Methylocaldum szegediense: one gene and its partners. The protein of the gene in region 1 binds, or shares a complex with, the protein of each later gene. Links are inferred from orthologs where the notes say so. Each region holds a gene or a part of one and is shown in the gene's direction. Other genes may lie near its edges.

Region 1 (8,081 bases):
CTTCAATAGCCTTCTGGAAAACAAACATCAAGTAGTCTTGACCTGCGACCGTTATCCCAAGGAAATCAAGGGTCTCGAAGAGCGATTGAAGTCGCGTTTCGGCTGGGGCCTTCCCGTGGCGATCGAGCCGCCGGATTTGGAAACCCGCGTGGCAATTCTGATGAGCAAGGCACAGCACGCTGGTGTCGATTTGTCGCCGGAAGTGGCGTTCTTTATCGGCAAGCGGATCCGCTCGAACATCCGCGAATTGGAAGGGGCGTTACGGCGCGTTATCGCCAATGCCCACTTCACCGGCAAGCCGATTACGCTGGAATTTACCAAAGAGGCGCTTAGGGATTTGATCGCGCTTCAGGATCGCATGATCAATATCGAAAACATCCAGAAGACGGTTGCGGAATACTACAAGATCCGAGTGGCGGACCTCCTTGCGAACAAACGGACCCGGTCGGTGACGCGTCCTCGGCAAATCGCCATGGCGTTGGCCAAAGAGCTGACCAATCACAGCTTGCCGGAAATCGGACAGCAGTTCGGCGGGCGGGACCATACCACCGTTTTGCACGCGTGTCGTAAGGTCCAGGAACTGAAAGAAAGCGATAGCAAGTTTGCAGAGGACTACTCGAACCTCATGCGTACCCTATCGAACTAGCCCTGACGGAGCCGTGGCTTGAAGTGTCGGCACCTTTGGTCTAACGCGTTTAGCATCCAACACATGAGCTCATTATGAAGTTCACGATAAGCCGGGAGAATTTGCTGACCCCCTTGCAGCAGGTGGTCGGCGTCATCGAACGACGCCAAACCCTGCCGATTCTGTCCAACGTGCTTCTGAAGCTTTCCGATGGCGTTTTGGAGCTGACGGGTACGGATTTGGAAGTCCAGCTGGTTACCAAAGCACTAGTAGAAAGTGGCGAGGCGGGCTCGGTTACGGTGCCGGCGCGCAAGTTCCTGGATATTTTCCGCCTTCTGCCGGAGAAAAGCGTGGTCAATCTCGAGTGCAGGCAAGAAAAATTCGTAATCCAGTGCGGATCCAGCCGTTTCAATTTGAGCACCCTGCCGGCGGAAAATTATCCGGAGTTCGAGGCGGGAACGCCGGAAGTCGAGGTTGCTGTTCCTCGCGATTGCTTGAAACGTGCACTCGAAAAGACCATCTTCGCGATGGCGCAACAAGACGTTCGTTATTATCTGAACGGATTGTTGCTGGATTTGGATGCCCAAATGCTTCGAGCGGTTTCGTCGGACGGACATCGTCTGGCGTATTTCGAGCAGCCGCTGGAGAACGGGCCGGAAGAGGGACGACAGATCATCGTTCCCAGAAAGGGCATACTGGAATTGAATCGGTTGTTGGACGAGGGAGAGAATCCGGTCACGATTCAAATCGCACCCAACAGTCTGCGCGTCGATCTGGGAACAGTTCGCTTTGCCGCTAAGTTGATCGAAGGGAGATTTCCGGATTATCAGCGTGTGATGCCGCGTGATTTGACGCGAGTGGTCCTCGTTGAAAAGACCGCATTCAAGGGGGCGTTGACGCGCGTCTCTGTATTGTCGAACGAAAAATACCGGGGTGTCAGCATGGAAGTCAGCGAAGAAGGAACGATGTGCCTCAAAGCCCAGAATCCTGAGCACGAAGAGGCCGAAGAATGGATTGCGGTCGAACTGAACGGCAAGGGAGTTTCGGTCGGATTCAATGCGTCCTATCTCTTGGATGCCGTCAACAATGTGGACTCCGAAAGCGTCAAGCTATCCTTCACCGAGAGCGCCAACAGCTGCCTAATCGAAGATTGCGAGGACAGGCAGTTCAAATTCATCGTCATGCCTATGCGCCTTTGAGTGCGAGGCATGTTTCGCCAACATGGTGCGGAGCGGTTTCGGACCGATCCATGCACGGTGTCATGGGTGACCGATGCCGCGTATGAGCCTGGTCAAAATCGAGGCCCGTGATGTCCGCAATATCGAGTACGCCGCGATAGAGCCATCCCCACACCTCAACTTCGTCGTTGGCCCGAATGCCAGCGGCAAGACATCCTTGCTCGAGGCGGTTTATTTATTGGGGAGAGCGCGCTCGTTTCGTACGTCCCAAATCAGCCAAGTCATCCGTTTCGGCCAAAGTGGGCTAATGGTGACCGGAAAGGTCGTGAACGAAACCGGGTCGGCGATACCTATAGGCGTTCGTATCACGCGTGGCGAACGGGAGATTCATCTCGAGGGACGGAAGATCCAATCAAGTGCCGAACTCATCGGTGCCTTTCCGGTTCTCGTCATTCAACCATCAAGCAGCACTTTACTGGAAGGCGCCCCGAAATACCGCCGGCAATTTCTCGATTGGGGGGTGTTTCACTTCGAGAAATCCTATTTGGATTGCTGGCGACGCTATGTCAGAGCGTTGAGCCAACGTAACACCCTATTGCGGGAAAAGCGACTGGGTGACATCGAGTTATGGAACAGGGAGGTGGCGCGATACGGTACAATAATAAGCAGTGCGCGCGACCGTTATGCGGAAAAACTGAAGCCGTTTTTCTTGCGAAGCGCCGCGCAATTTTTCGAGGGTTTCGAGTTTGAGCTCCACTTACAGTCCGGATGGAGCAAGAACAAAACTCTGGAAGCGGCGTTGCAAGAAGATGTCGCATCGGACATTCGCCTCGGATATACGCAATCGGGTCCCCACAAAGCCGACTTCTCGATCTCGCTGGAAGGCCGTCCGGCGAGAGCTTACCTCTCCCGCGGCCAAATGAAACTTTTGGTGTATTCGCTTTTGTTGGCTCAGGCGTTGCTCATGGAAGAGAGCGTAGGTGGGAGCGCATGCGTACTGATTGATGATATTGCTTCAGAGCTGGATGAGCACAACAAAAACAGACTTCTCGGCTTGTTACGGGAGCATCCCACTCAATTTTTCATCACCGCGACGGCTGACCGAATCATTAGAGACGCCGTAGACCATGATGCCGCAGTGTTCCACGTGGAACATGGGCAAGTAACGCAAGCGTAAACCAAGAATGAGCATGACCAAACTCGCTAAAGATTATGACAGCACCGCCATCAAGGTCCTGAAGGGGCTCGATGCCGTCCGTAAGCGCCCGGGTATGTATATCGGTGATACTGACGACGGCTCGGGCCTTCATCACATGGTCTTCGAGGTTGTCGATAATTCTATCGATGAGGCTCTGGCCGGGCACTGCAAGACGATCCGAGTCATTATTCACAGCGACGAATCAGTAACCGTCGCCGATGACGGCCGCGGAATTCCGGTCGATATTCACGAAGAAGAGGGCCGTTCCGCCGCCGAGGTCATCATGACCGTTTTACACGCGGGGGGCAAATTCGACGATAACGTCTATAAGGTTTCCGGCGGACTTCACGGCGTTGGCGTCTCGGTTGTGAATGCCCTATCCGAACATTTGATACTCGAAATTAAACGCGGCGGAAAACGTTATCGGCAAGAGTACCGCGACGGCGAGCCCTTGGCACCCCTTGCGCAGATCGGCGACGCGGACGGAACCGGGACGACCATCCGCTTCAAACCCAGCCCCGCTATCTTTAGCAATATCGAGTTTCATTACGACATTCTCGCCAAGCGTCTCCGCGAACTGTCGTTCCTAAATTCTGGTGTTCGCATAACGCTTGAGGACGAACGTACTGCGAAAACTGATGTCTTCGAGTTCGAGGGAGGCATCCGGGCTTTTGTCGAACATCTGAACAAGAACAAGACTCCCTTGTTCGACAAGGTCTTTTACTTCCAGACGGAGAAGGACGGCATGGTGGTCGAGGTCGCCATGCAGTGGAACGATTCGTATCAAGAGAACATCTTCTGTTTCACTAATAATATTCCGCAACGCGATGGAGGCACCCATCTGGCCGGTTTCCGCGCCGCGCTTACCCGCACGCTCAATCAATACATCGAAGAACAGGGCTTGTTGAAAAAGCAGAAAATCCCAACCTCGGGCGATGATGCTCGTGAAGGCTTAACCGCGGTCCTCTCGGTCAAGGTTCCCGACCCGAAGTTTTCGTCTCAGACCAAAGACAAGCTCGTCTCCTCTGAGGTAAAGCCTGTCGTGGAGTCGGCCATGGGGGAAAAATTTCAAGAGTTTCTCCTGGAAAACCCCTCGATCGCCCGTCTCATCGCAAACAAGATGATCGATGCCGCCCGTGCCCGGGAGGCGGCCCGCAAGGCGCGAGAAATGACCCGACGGAAGAACGCCTTGGACATCGCCGGGTTGCCTGGCAAGCTGGCGGATTGCCAGGAACGCGATCCGACTTTGTCAGAGCTGTTCATCGTAGAGGGCGATTCCGCCGGCGGGTCGGCCAAACAAGGCCGCGATCGGCGCACTCAAGCGATACTTCCCCTCAAAGGTAAGATTCTCAACGTCGAGCGGGCCCGGTTCGACAAGATGCTGTCCTCCGAAGAAGTCGGCACGCTCATCACTGCCCTTGGCTGCGGAATTGGCCGGGAAGAATACGATCCGAACAAGTTACGCTACCATCGCATCATCATCATGACCGATGCCGATATCGACGGTTCGCACATCCGTACGCTGCTTTTGACCTTCTTCTATCGGCAGATGCCCGAGCTAATCGAGCGCGGCCACATCTATATCGCCCAGCCGCCGCTTTACAAAGTCAAGAAAGGCAAGCAGGAACATTACGTTAAGGATGACGCCGAACTCAATGAATATCTATTGCAGCTTGCACTCGAAAAAACCCGTCTTCACATCGACGAAACCACGCCCCCGATCCAGGGTCAGGGACTCGAGCAACTTGCACGGGAATATTTGACCATCCAGTCCCTGATTCAACGTCTCGCTCATCGCTACGACGAGACTTTGCTAAACACGCTCCTCGAACATCCGGTCCTCGATGCTACCGCGATGAGCGATCCGAAGGCGACCGAAGCCTGGTTCGCGGCTTTGGTCGATCGGTTAAACAGCACTGACCGCAGTGCAAGCTTTGCCATCGACTTGGATTTTACTCACCAGCCCGACGGCTTTCGGGCCCATGTCAGTAGGCGCTTGCACGGAGTTCATAAGACCTTCGACATCAACGCTGCATTCTTCAACGGGGGCGATTATAAACGTCTGGCCTCCTTCAACCAGAAAGTCGAGGGTCTTTTCGGCGAGCACTCCTTCCTAGCATGGGAGGATAAAAAGGAACGGGTAAGGAACTTCAAACAGGCTTTCGGATGGATGATGACGGAGGCGAAGAAGGGACAGCATATCCAGCGCTATAAAGGGCTCGGCGAGATGAATCCGGAGCAGTTATGGGAAACGACTTTGGATTCGAACACGCGCCGCTTGTTACAGGTGAAAATCGAGGACGCTATAGCCGCCGATGAAGTCTTTTCCACCCTGATGGGCGATCAGGTTGAGCCCAGACGGGATTTCATCGAGAAAAACGCTTTGGAAGTCGCCAACCTGGACATTTGACCGCTAACCCAAAGTCGGAAAATGTTCCTATCCGACTGGAAAAAGCTTTCCGAGCTCTAGCCATCTCGGCCGATCTAGAAACCGGCCCCTCTCGCAGCGGGCCTTTCCAATCGCTCGGAAAAGCTCGAACCGTTGAAGCCATACGCAAATGTTCCACGTGGAACAGCTGGCCTGGTTACCCACCCCGACCCGCATTCCCGGTATACTTCTTCGCCGAGCTTCCGAGCGTTTCCGATTCGTACCACTTTTTTTCCCGAACACATCCGAATCCTATTCACGGAGAGACACCCAAATGTTGCCCTATCCTTCAATCGATCCAGTGGCTATCAGCATCGGTCCCTTGAAGATTCATTGGTATGGGCTTATGTATGTCATCGGCATCGGCGGTGCATGGTGGCTGGCTCGGCGCCGTGCAAAAGAGCCCGGGCTTCCTTGGAGTCCCGCCCAGGTCGAAGACCTCGTCTTTTATACCGCGCTCGGCCTCGTGGTCGGCGGCCGAGTCGGATACATGCTGTTCTATAGCTTGCCTGCCTTCCTCCAAGACCCTTTGATGCTGTTCCGAGTTTGGGAAGGCGGTATGGCTTTTCACGGCGGATTGCTAGGCGCGCTGGTCGCGATGTGGATTTTCTCTCGACGCCAGAACACGCCTTTTTTTGCGGTTACCGATTTCGTCGCCCGCTATGTGCCGATAGGCCTCTTTACTGGTCGAATCGGTAACTTCATCAACGGTGAGCTTTGGGGAAAACCGACCAACGTCCCTTGGGCGATGGTATTTCCCGATGCCGGCCCCGAGCCACGCCATCCGACTCAACTATACGAGGCCTTTCTCGAAGGAATCGTCCTTTTCGCCGCACTCCATTTTTTCAGCCGCCGCTCGCCCCCAACCATGGCCGTAAGCGGGCTGTTTCTTCTGCTCTATGGTATCTTCCGCTTCCTGATCGAGTTCGTGCGATTGCCCGATGCACATATCGGTTATCTTGCATTCGGCTGGCTCACCATGGGGCAGATATTGAGTTTCCCTATGATCATCGTCGGAATTCTCCTTTTGGTGCTCGCTTATCGTCGCCCGATCACATCCATTTTGAGTACCGACAACTCCTGAAAACCCTCTACGGTCACTGCGCAAAGCACGACTCTCGATAACTTGAGACCCGACACCATGCCTCATCCAGAAGAGCAGTATCTCACTTTGCTTCGCAACCTAATAACCGAAGGGGATGAGCGAGTCGATCGAACCGGCGTAGGCACCCGCGCGTTGTTCGGCTACACCATGCGGTTCGACCTTAGCGCCGGATTTCCGCTGTTCACCACCAAGCGGATCTTCTGGAAAACGGCTTTCAAGGAACTCTTATGGATGTTGTCGGGAGGACGGAACATCCGCGAGCTATTGGAGCAAAATGTAAGGATATGGACCGACTGGCCTTTAAAAAAATACCGTGACGCAACCGGCGAGCAGGTGAGTCAAGATGAATTCGAGCGACGGATCATGAGCGACGCCGCGTTTGCCGCCCGTTGGGGCGACCTCGGACCCGTGTATGGCTATCAATGGCGTCACTGGCCGACTTACGACGGCAAAGAAATCGACCAGCTTCAGCAACTGATCGAAGGATTAAAAAACGACCCCAGTTCCCGCCGTTTACTTTTCGAGGGTTGGAACGTCGCTCAGTTGGAAGATATGGCGCTTCCACCCTGCCACAAGACCTACCAATTCTTCGTCTGCCAAGCGACGAACACCTTGTCCGGTGCGTTAATGCAGCGCTCAGCCGACGCCTATCTGGGCCTCGGTTGGAACATCGCCAATCTCGCCTTGATGACCCACCTTCTCGCCCACCAATGTGGTTACGCACCCGGAGAAATCGTCTGGTTCGGTTGCGACGTGCACCTCTACCTGAATCACATCCCGCAAGCGCGGCTCCAGATCGAACGCGAGCCGCGCGCGTTCCCGCGGCTACATATCAAGCGCAAACCCACCGATCTGTTCAGCTACCGGATCGACGATTTTCAGATCGAGGGCTACGACCCTCATCCTCACATACCAGCCGACGTGGCAGTCTGACCGCAGCCGACCGATCCTCAATCGCGCTCGAAAAGTCGAGCCCTGTTACGGAGCTCGGCTGTCGGTTAACCGGCTGTTTCCGGCTTCCAATTGTTTCCTATTTCGCCCCGCCGCGCTGGGTCCTCAATTCCGTGATATCCATGCGCGGCAACCTCACCACGAATTCACTCCCCAGACCCGGGCCTTTGCTCGAAGCTTCGATACTCCCGCCGTGCATTTCGACCAGTTTTCGCACCAGGGTCAGGCCGATTCCGAGGCCCCCTTGCGACCGGTCCAAGGAGCGATCGGCCTGCGTGAAAAGGTCAAAAATATGAGGCAAAAGCTCCGGCGGAATACCGATCCCAGTGTCGCTAACCGAGACTACGACTTTGCCGTGATCTACGACCGCCGTAAGATCGATACGCCCGCCATGCGGTGTGTATTTGGCTGCATTGTTCAGGAGATTGGTCAATATTTGAACCAGCCTGACGCTATCTCCCTTTAGCCATACCGGCTCGTCCGGGTAGGAGATCGAAAGCTGATGCTCCTGGGCCTTGATGATGCCCTCAGTCGCTTCTACCGCGCGCTCGATGACTTCCGACAGTTCTATCGCTTCCTGCTTGAGCGTGATCTTT
Region 2 (2,853 bases), 710 kb from region 1 along the record:
GATCGGCGAGGACGATTTCGATCGCATTTTTAGCCGCATCCGCGAGCGGGAGCTCGATTACTGGGCCGATCCCGGACAGCACCGGCGCGGCCAGATCAATCACAATGACGGCGGACGCGGACTGTACTTCGAAGATTCCGACGGTCACCTGCTCGAAATCATCACCCGCCCTTACGGTGCCGGTTGACTGCTGCCCCGGGACAAGGCCGTCTCCGTGATTGTTTCCGTCAAACCAGGAGGTCAATATGAAAAAATCGCCCGGATACCAGAAATGGCCCGAGCACAAAGTGCTGGAAAAGCATCTTCGTCAGAGGGTGCAGGTCAAGATTGACGGCGAAGTGATCGCCGATTCGAACGATGTGATTGAAGTCGACGAAGATCATCATCCCCCGCGTTACTACTTTCCTCGCTCCGACGTCAAAATGGAGAAGCTCGTACCATCGGACACCACCTCGGAGTGTCCGTTCAAGGGATTCGCTCACTACTTCGATCTGAGGTTGGGCGACAAGACATTAGAGGATTCGGTATGGACATACGAAGAACCCTATGAGGAGCATCGCGAGCTGAAAGACCGAGTCGCTTTTTACGACCACAAGTATCCGGACATACACATCGAGCTTGGAGTCTGACATTCGGCTGCCGGCACATCGTTCTGCAGTTCGGCCTGGCGCCTGAATTCGCCGGCATGATCTAAACGGGGTCGGACAGCGATCGTTCGCGCGCCATTTCACGGACGGCGTTGGCGGTTTCGAACCGCCTCGAGGTTCGAGTATGCTTCGGGAATGACCTCGTTGAGCTCATCTAGGACCGACCGCGCCGGTGCAAGCGGTTCCGAACCGATCCCTAGCCTTCGAAAAATCATCCACATCGACATGGATGCCTTCTATGCGGCGGTGGAACAGCGGGACTTTCCGGAATTGCGGGGTAAACCCGTGGTGGTCGGCGGCGCCCCGAACTCACGCGGCGTGGTGGCGACCTGCAGTTATGAAGCGAGGGCGTTCGGTATCCGATCGGCCATGCCCGCAGCCCAGGCGTACCGGCTGTGCCCGGAGGCGGTGTTCGTCCGGCCACGGTTCGACGTGTACCGAGCGGTTTCGGCACAGATTCGCGCCATCCTTCGCGAGTTTACCGATCGGGTCGAAGCCGTCTCGCTTGACGAAGCCTATCTGGATGTCACAGCCAGTCCTTTCTGCCAGGGTTCGGCCACGAGGATAGCCGAGGAGATCAAGCGCCGTATCCGCGAATCGACCGGACTCACCGCCTCCGCCGGAGTTTCCTACAACAAGTTCCTCGCCAAGATCGCCTCCGATCGCGACAAGCCGGACGGACTTTGTGTGATCACCCCGGAGCAAGGCAGGACCGTGATCGCGGATCTCCCCATCGGTGCTTTCCATGGCATAGGCAAGGCTACCGAGGCCAAGATGCTCGCCTTGGGCATTCGTTACGGCCGGGATCTGGAGCGCCTGCCGCTAGCTACCTTGATCCAGCATTTCGGCAAGGCAGGGGAGCATTATTACCGCATCGCGCGCGGTATCGACGAGCGGCCGGTCGTTCCCGACCGCCCGAGGAAATCTTGGGGCGCAGAAACCACATTTCCCGTCGATCTTTCGGACCGGGACGAGATGTGCGAACAGCTCGCAAAGCTGGCCGAAGGCGTACTCGACAAACTGTCCCGGCATGGCCTCACGGCTCGTGGCCTGACCGTCAAAGTCAAATACGACAACTTCGAGCTGGTTACCCGCGGCCGGACCTTGGACCGGCCTTTTCGCGATGTCCGTGATGTCGTCCCCCATCTCGCCGATCTTTTGGCCCGGACAGAAGCCGGTCGCCGCAAAGTTCGGCTGCTGGGCGTGAGTTTTTCGGTGCTGGAGAATGCGCAGCGTCCGGTAATCTTGGATCTCTTTACGCCGGATTGATCCAAAGTGCCGTCATCGCGATCTACCGCTATACGCGGGCTGGAAGTGGCGAGAATGTGTAGCTCTGGGCAGCCACGCTGTCCGGTAAACCGGTAGCGGCCGATCAGTCGGAAGCTCAAGTCATGCGCGCGACGATGGCATAGCGGCCCTTGTCGCGGCCCGAAGTCGGCTCGTTCATGAACTCGGCGATCAGCGGTTGGAAGCCGAGCGCGGCAAGCATGCTCAGTACTTTGTCGGGCGGAAAGGAGTCGTAGAAAAAGGTTTCGCCGAACATTGTGTCCGTGAACGGCGGATGTTCGGAGCCGCCTACCGTCAGCATCAGCCGGCCCCCTGGGATCAGCATTCTGGCGATGCGAGCCAGGATCGATGGGTGATACTTGCGCGGGATGTGGAAGAGGGCGTCCCAACAGACGACACCGGCGAAACGATCCTCGGTTTCGAATGCCTCGATCGTCGATTCGATCCAAGCCCCTGCGGGGAGGCGCGCTTTGGCGCGCTCGAGCAGCCGAACGGCCTGATCGATGCCGGTAAGCGCATGTCCCCGATTCAAAACGTATTCCGCCATTGGACGGCCGGTGCCGCAGCCCAGGTCCAAAATCGGGGAGGGCACGGGCAAACTGTGGAGAAAAGTGTCCAAGTACGTCTTTTCGCGGCCGTAAAAGGCATGGCGCGTCTGATCCCAGAACTCGGCAATGGCGTTGTAGGCGTCTCGATTCATGACGTGACTGGGCTTTCGGCCTTTCATCTCAGGGCTAGCCGCATGGGAATCATGGTCGATTTCGCGAAGCCGAACCGCTCGTAGAATCGGTGAGCGTCAACGTTGGACGCGTCGGTTAGGAGCGTGATTCGCGCACATCCCCGTTCGCGGGAAATCCGCAGTGCATGATCGAGAAGCTTACTGCCGATCCCTTCGTCTCTCCGGGAGGGATCGACGATC
Region 3 (2,839 bases), 1.8 Mb from region 1 along the record:
TCATGCCGGTGATACCCGAATGCGCCATACAGGACGATTCGGCAACGCCATAAAGCTGATTGGAGAATGCTCTAAACCCTATCGCAATAGGCGTTCGCCCAGAGCCCTTTGACAGGCGTTAGCCCCTCCTGGGGTAGGTTCTTCGCCAAACAGACCAATTTTTACCTGTGAAGCGACGATGAATCGCTGGGCCGGATTGACTGGCATCGAATTCATTCTGCTGTCGTCCCTCGTCACACGTGAAAGCTGCTGCTCAGGATAACCGCGCGATAGGCGAGATCGTTTGACCTTGAAGACCGGGCACTAATCGACGATAATGCATATTCTTTAGCCCAACCGCGATCCTGGTTGGGTCGCCGAGTTCAATGGCGAGTCGCGTCGGTCCCCTCGCAACGATACGCTGTAAACCCCGTCAGGCCCGGAAGGGAGCAGCGGTAGCATCGGATTCGTGTGCCGGGGTGCGGCTGGCGTGGCTTGCCGCCCTAATTCATTCGTCCGGTCGATCGCGTGCACAAACCCGCAATGCCGTATCAGGCTCTAGCCCGGAAATGGCGCCCTCGCACTTTTAGCGAAATCGTCGGCCAGGAGCATGTCGTTCGAGCGTTGATCCATGCGATTGAGTTCGACCGCATGCATCATGCCTATCTCTTCACCGGTACCCGTGGCGTGGGCAAGACCACTATTGCTCGAATTCTCGCCAAGGCGCTCAATTGCGAGGGTCGAAAAACATCCGATCCGTGCGGCGAATGCGTGATCTGCCGAGAAGTGGACGAAGGCCGCTTTGTCGATTTGATCGAAGTGGACGCCGCCTCGCGTACCAAGGTCGAAGATACCCGCGATCTGCTCGAGAACGTTCAATACGCGCCGAGCCAGGGGCGATACAAGGTTTACTTGATCGACGAAGTGCACATGCTGTCGGGGCACAGCTTCAACGCTCTGCTCAAGACGCTCGAAGAGCCGCCTCCCCACATCAAATTCCTGTTGGCCACGACCGATCCGCAAAAAATTCCGGTCACGGTGCTGTCCAGATGCCTTCAATTTAGTTTGAAGCGGCTGACTCCGGACCAGATTCGAAGCCAAATGGAAGAGATTCTGAGGCGTGAGAACATCGAGTACGAAGTCAACGCCGTAAAGCTGCTCGCCCGGGCAGCGGAAGGCTCCATGCGTGACGGACTGAGCCTTCTTGATCAGGCGATCGTCCACGGCGGCGGTCGCCTTCGGGAAACCGACGTCAGCCTCATGCTAGGTACCGTCGCGAGGCATCCGGTTTTCGAGCTCCTGTCGGCGCTCGCCGAGGGAGACGCGGCGGCGCTGCTTCGGCAGATCGATCAGATGGCGGAACACACGCCGAACTTCGCCGACGTGCTGCAGCAAATCCTGATCGTCCTGCATCACGCCTCGCTAGCCCAGTGGGTACCCGAGGCGATCAGGCGCGAGGATGACGCCGATCGGATTCTCGATCTAGCCCGCCGGATCAGCGCAGAGGATTTACAGCTTTTTTATCAGATCGGCTTGATCGGTCAGCGGGATTTGCCACTCGCCCCTGACCCGCGCTCGGGCTTTGAAATGGTGATGCTGCGCATGCTGGCATTTCGTCCGGCGACATCATCGGCGGACATGCAGAGCGGCGTCGATGCGACGCCCCCTAAGACAAACGAATCGCCGAAAACAACCCGAAAGGTCGATGTTCGTCCCACGCCTGCGCCGGTTCAGACCGACCCTGTGCCGGTCAAGAACGAGACCAAGACCGACACCGGGGGAGTACCTCAGACCGGAGCGCCCCATGATTGGCACGAACTGATCCGGGCGATGGGCATCACCGGCTTGACTCGCGAACTGGCGAACAATTGCGTATTGCTGGACCTGGATGAAAAACGCTGCATTCTTGCGCTCGACCCGCAACATGCTCATCTCCGCGTCAGCCGGGTGGAAGCCAACTTGGAAAAGGCACTGAGGGATTATTTCCGAAGCCCTCTGAAATTGACGATCAAGATCGAGGCGCCCGGACAGGAAACACCCGCTAAGCTCATTCAGCGCGAAAAAGAGGAACGCCAACGGAACGCGGAAATCGAAATAGAGCAAGACGAGAACGTCAGAGCACTGAAAGAGCGTTTCGACGCACGTATCGTCCCTGGTTCCACCAAACCCATAGACTAATGGAGAATCCCATGAAAAACCCGCTCGCCAATCTCATGCAGCAAGCACAGAAGATGCAGGAGAACCTACAAAAAGCACAGGAGGAATTGGCCGCTTTGGAAGTTCAGGGCGAATCCGGCGGCGGACTCGTTCGGATCATCATGAACGGCAAAAAAGAAGTAAAAAAAGTCAGCATTGACGAAAGCCTAGTAAAAGAAGATCGGGATATGCTAGAAGACCTGGTCGCCGCCGCCGTAAATGACGCCATAAACCGAGTCAACCGCCTGAAGCAGGAAAAAATGGCGGCCTTGACCGGCGGTATCGAACTACCCGCCGGATTCAAATTGCCGTTTTGAAACACGCTCGCTGCAAGACCGAACCCTATCGTAGCCCATGCCTAAGACCGGGGCTTTGTCCCAACTGATGCAAGCCCTACGCTGCCTTCCAGGGGTCGGCCCCAAGTCGGCCCAGCGGATGACCTTCCATCTGCTCCAACGCGACCGGCAAGGCGCGCGAAATCTCGCCGAATCCTTGCTCGCCGCCCTCGAAAAGGTCGGCCATTGTGCGCTATGCCGCACCTTGACCGAAGGCGAGCTTTGTAACATTTGCACTAACCCCGATCGCGACAAAACGCAGCTGTGCATCGTGGAAACGCCCGCCGAGGTTTATGCGATCAGCCAGGCAACCGGCTTCAAGGGTCTCT

Evidence for each region.
Region 2: the proteins of dnaN (region 1) and dinB are in contact, whole or in part, in a solved structure (PDB 1OK7), measured with the Escherichia coli proteins. The link is inferred for Methylocaldum szegediense from one-to-one orthologs.
Region 3: the proteins of dnaN (region 1) and dnaX are in contact, whole or in part, in a cryo-EM structure (PDB 8GIZ), measured with the Escherichia coli proteins. The link is inferred for Methylocaldum szegediense from one-to-one orthologs.

What each region holds. Positions count from the first base shown.
Region 1 is NZ_OX458333.1:2,999,996-3,008,076, reverse strand. Bases 1-2,772 are described here. They hold dnaN (DNA polymerase III subunit beta), read left to right. Parts: upstream 1-720; coding sequence 721-1,824; downstream 1,825-2,772. Other genes in these bases: recF (DNA replication/repair protein RecF), read left to right, coding at 1,907-2,772; dnaA (chromosomal replication initiator protein DnaA), read left to right, coding at 1-646. Outside these bases: more of recF, read left to right, coding at 2,773-2,980; gyrB (DNA topoisomerase (ATP-hydrolyzing) subunit B), read left to right, coding at 2,988-5,411; lgt (prolipoprotein diacylglyceryl transferase), read left to right, coding at 5,704-6,513; thyA (thymidylate synthase), read left to right, coding at 6,571-7,467; QEN43_RS12920 (sensor histidine kinase), read right to left, coding at 7,565-8,081. UniProt on the Escherichia coli protein: Confers DNA tethering and processivity to DNA polymerases and other proteins. Acts as a clamp, forming a ring around DNA (a reaction catalyzed by the clamp-loading complex) which diffuses in an ATP-independent manner freely and bidirectionally along dsDNA.
Region 2 is NZ_OX458333.1:2,290,605-2,293,457, reverse strand. It holds dinB (DNA polymerase IV), read left to right. Parts: upstream 1-791; coding sequence 792-1,916; downstream 1,917-2,853. Other genes in the region: QEN43_RS09800 (GNAT family N-acetyltransferase), read right to left, coding at 2,658-2,853; QEN43_RS09805 (class I SAM-dependent DNA methyltransferase), read right to left, coding at 2,032-2,634; QEN43_RS09815 (DUF427 domain-containing protein), read left to right, coding at 246-629; QEN43_RS09820 (VOC family protein), read left to right, coding at 1-187. UniProt on the Escherichia coli protein: Poorly processive, error-prone DNA polymerase involved in translesion repair and untargeted mutagenesis. Copies undamaged DNA at stalled replication forks, which arise in vivo from mismatched or misaligned primer ends.
Region 3 is NZ_OX458333.1:4,829,276-4,832,114, reverse strand. It holds dnaX (DNA polymerase III subunit gamma/tau), read left to right. Parts: upstream 1-522; coding sequence 523-2,157; downstream 2,158-2,839. Other genes in the region: recR (recombination mediator RecR), read left to right, coding at 2,530-2,839; QEN43_RS21200 (YbaB/EbfC family nucleoid-associated protein), read left to right, coding at 2,169-2,492. UniProt on the Escherichia coli protein: Part of the beta sliding clamp loading complex, which hydrolyzes ATP to load the beta clamp onto primed DNA to form the DNA replication pre-initiation complex.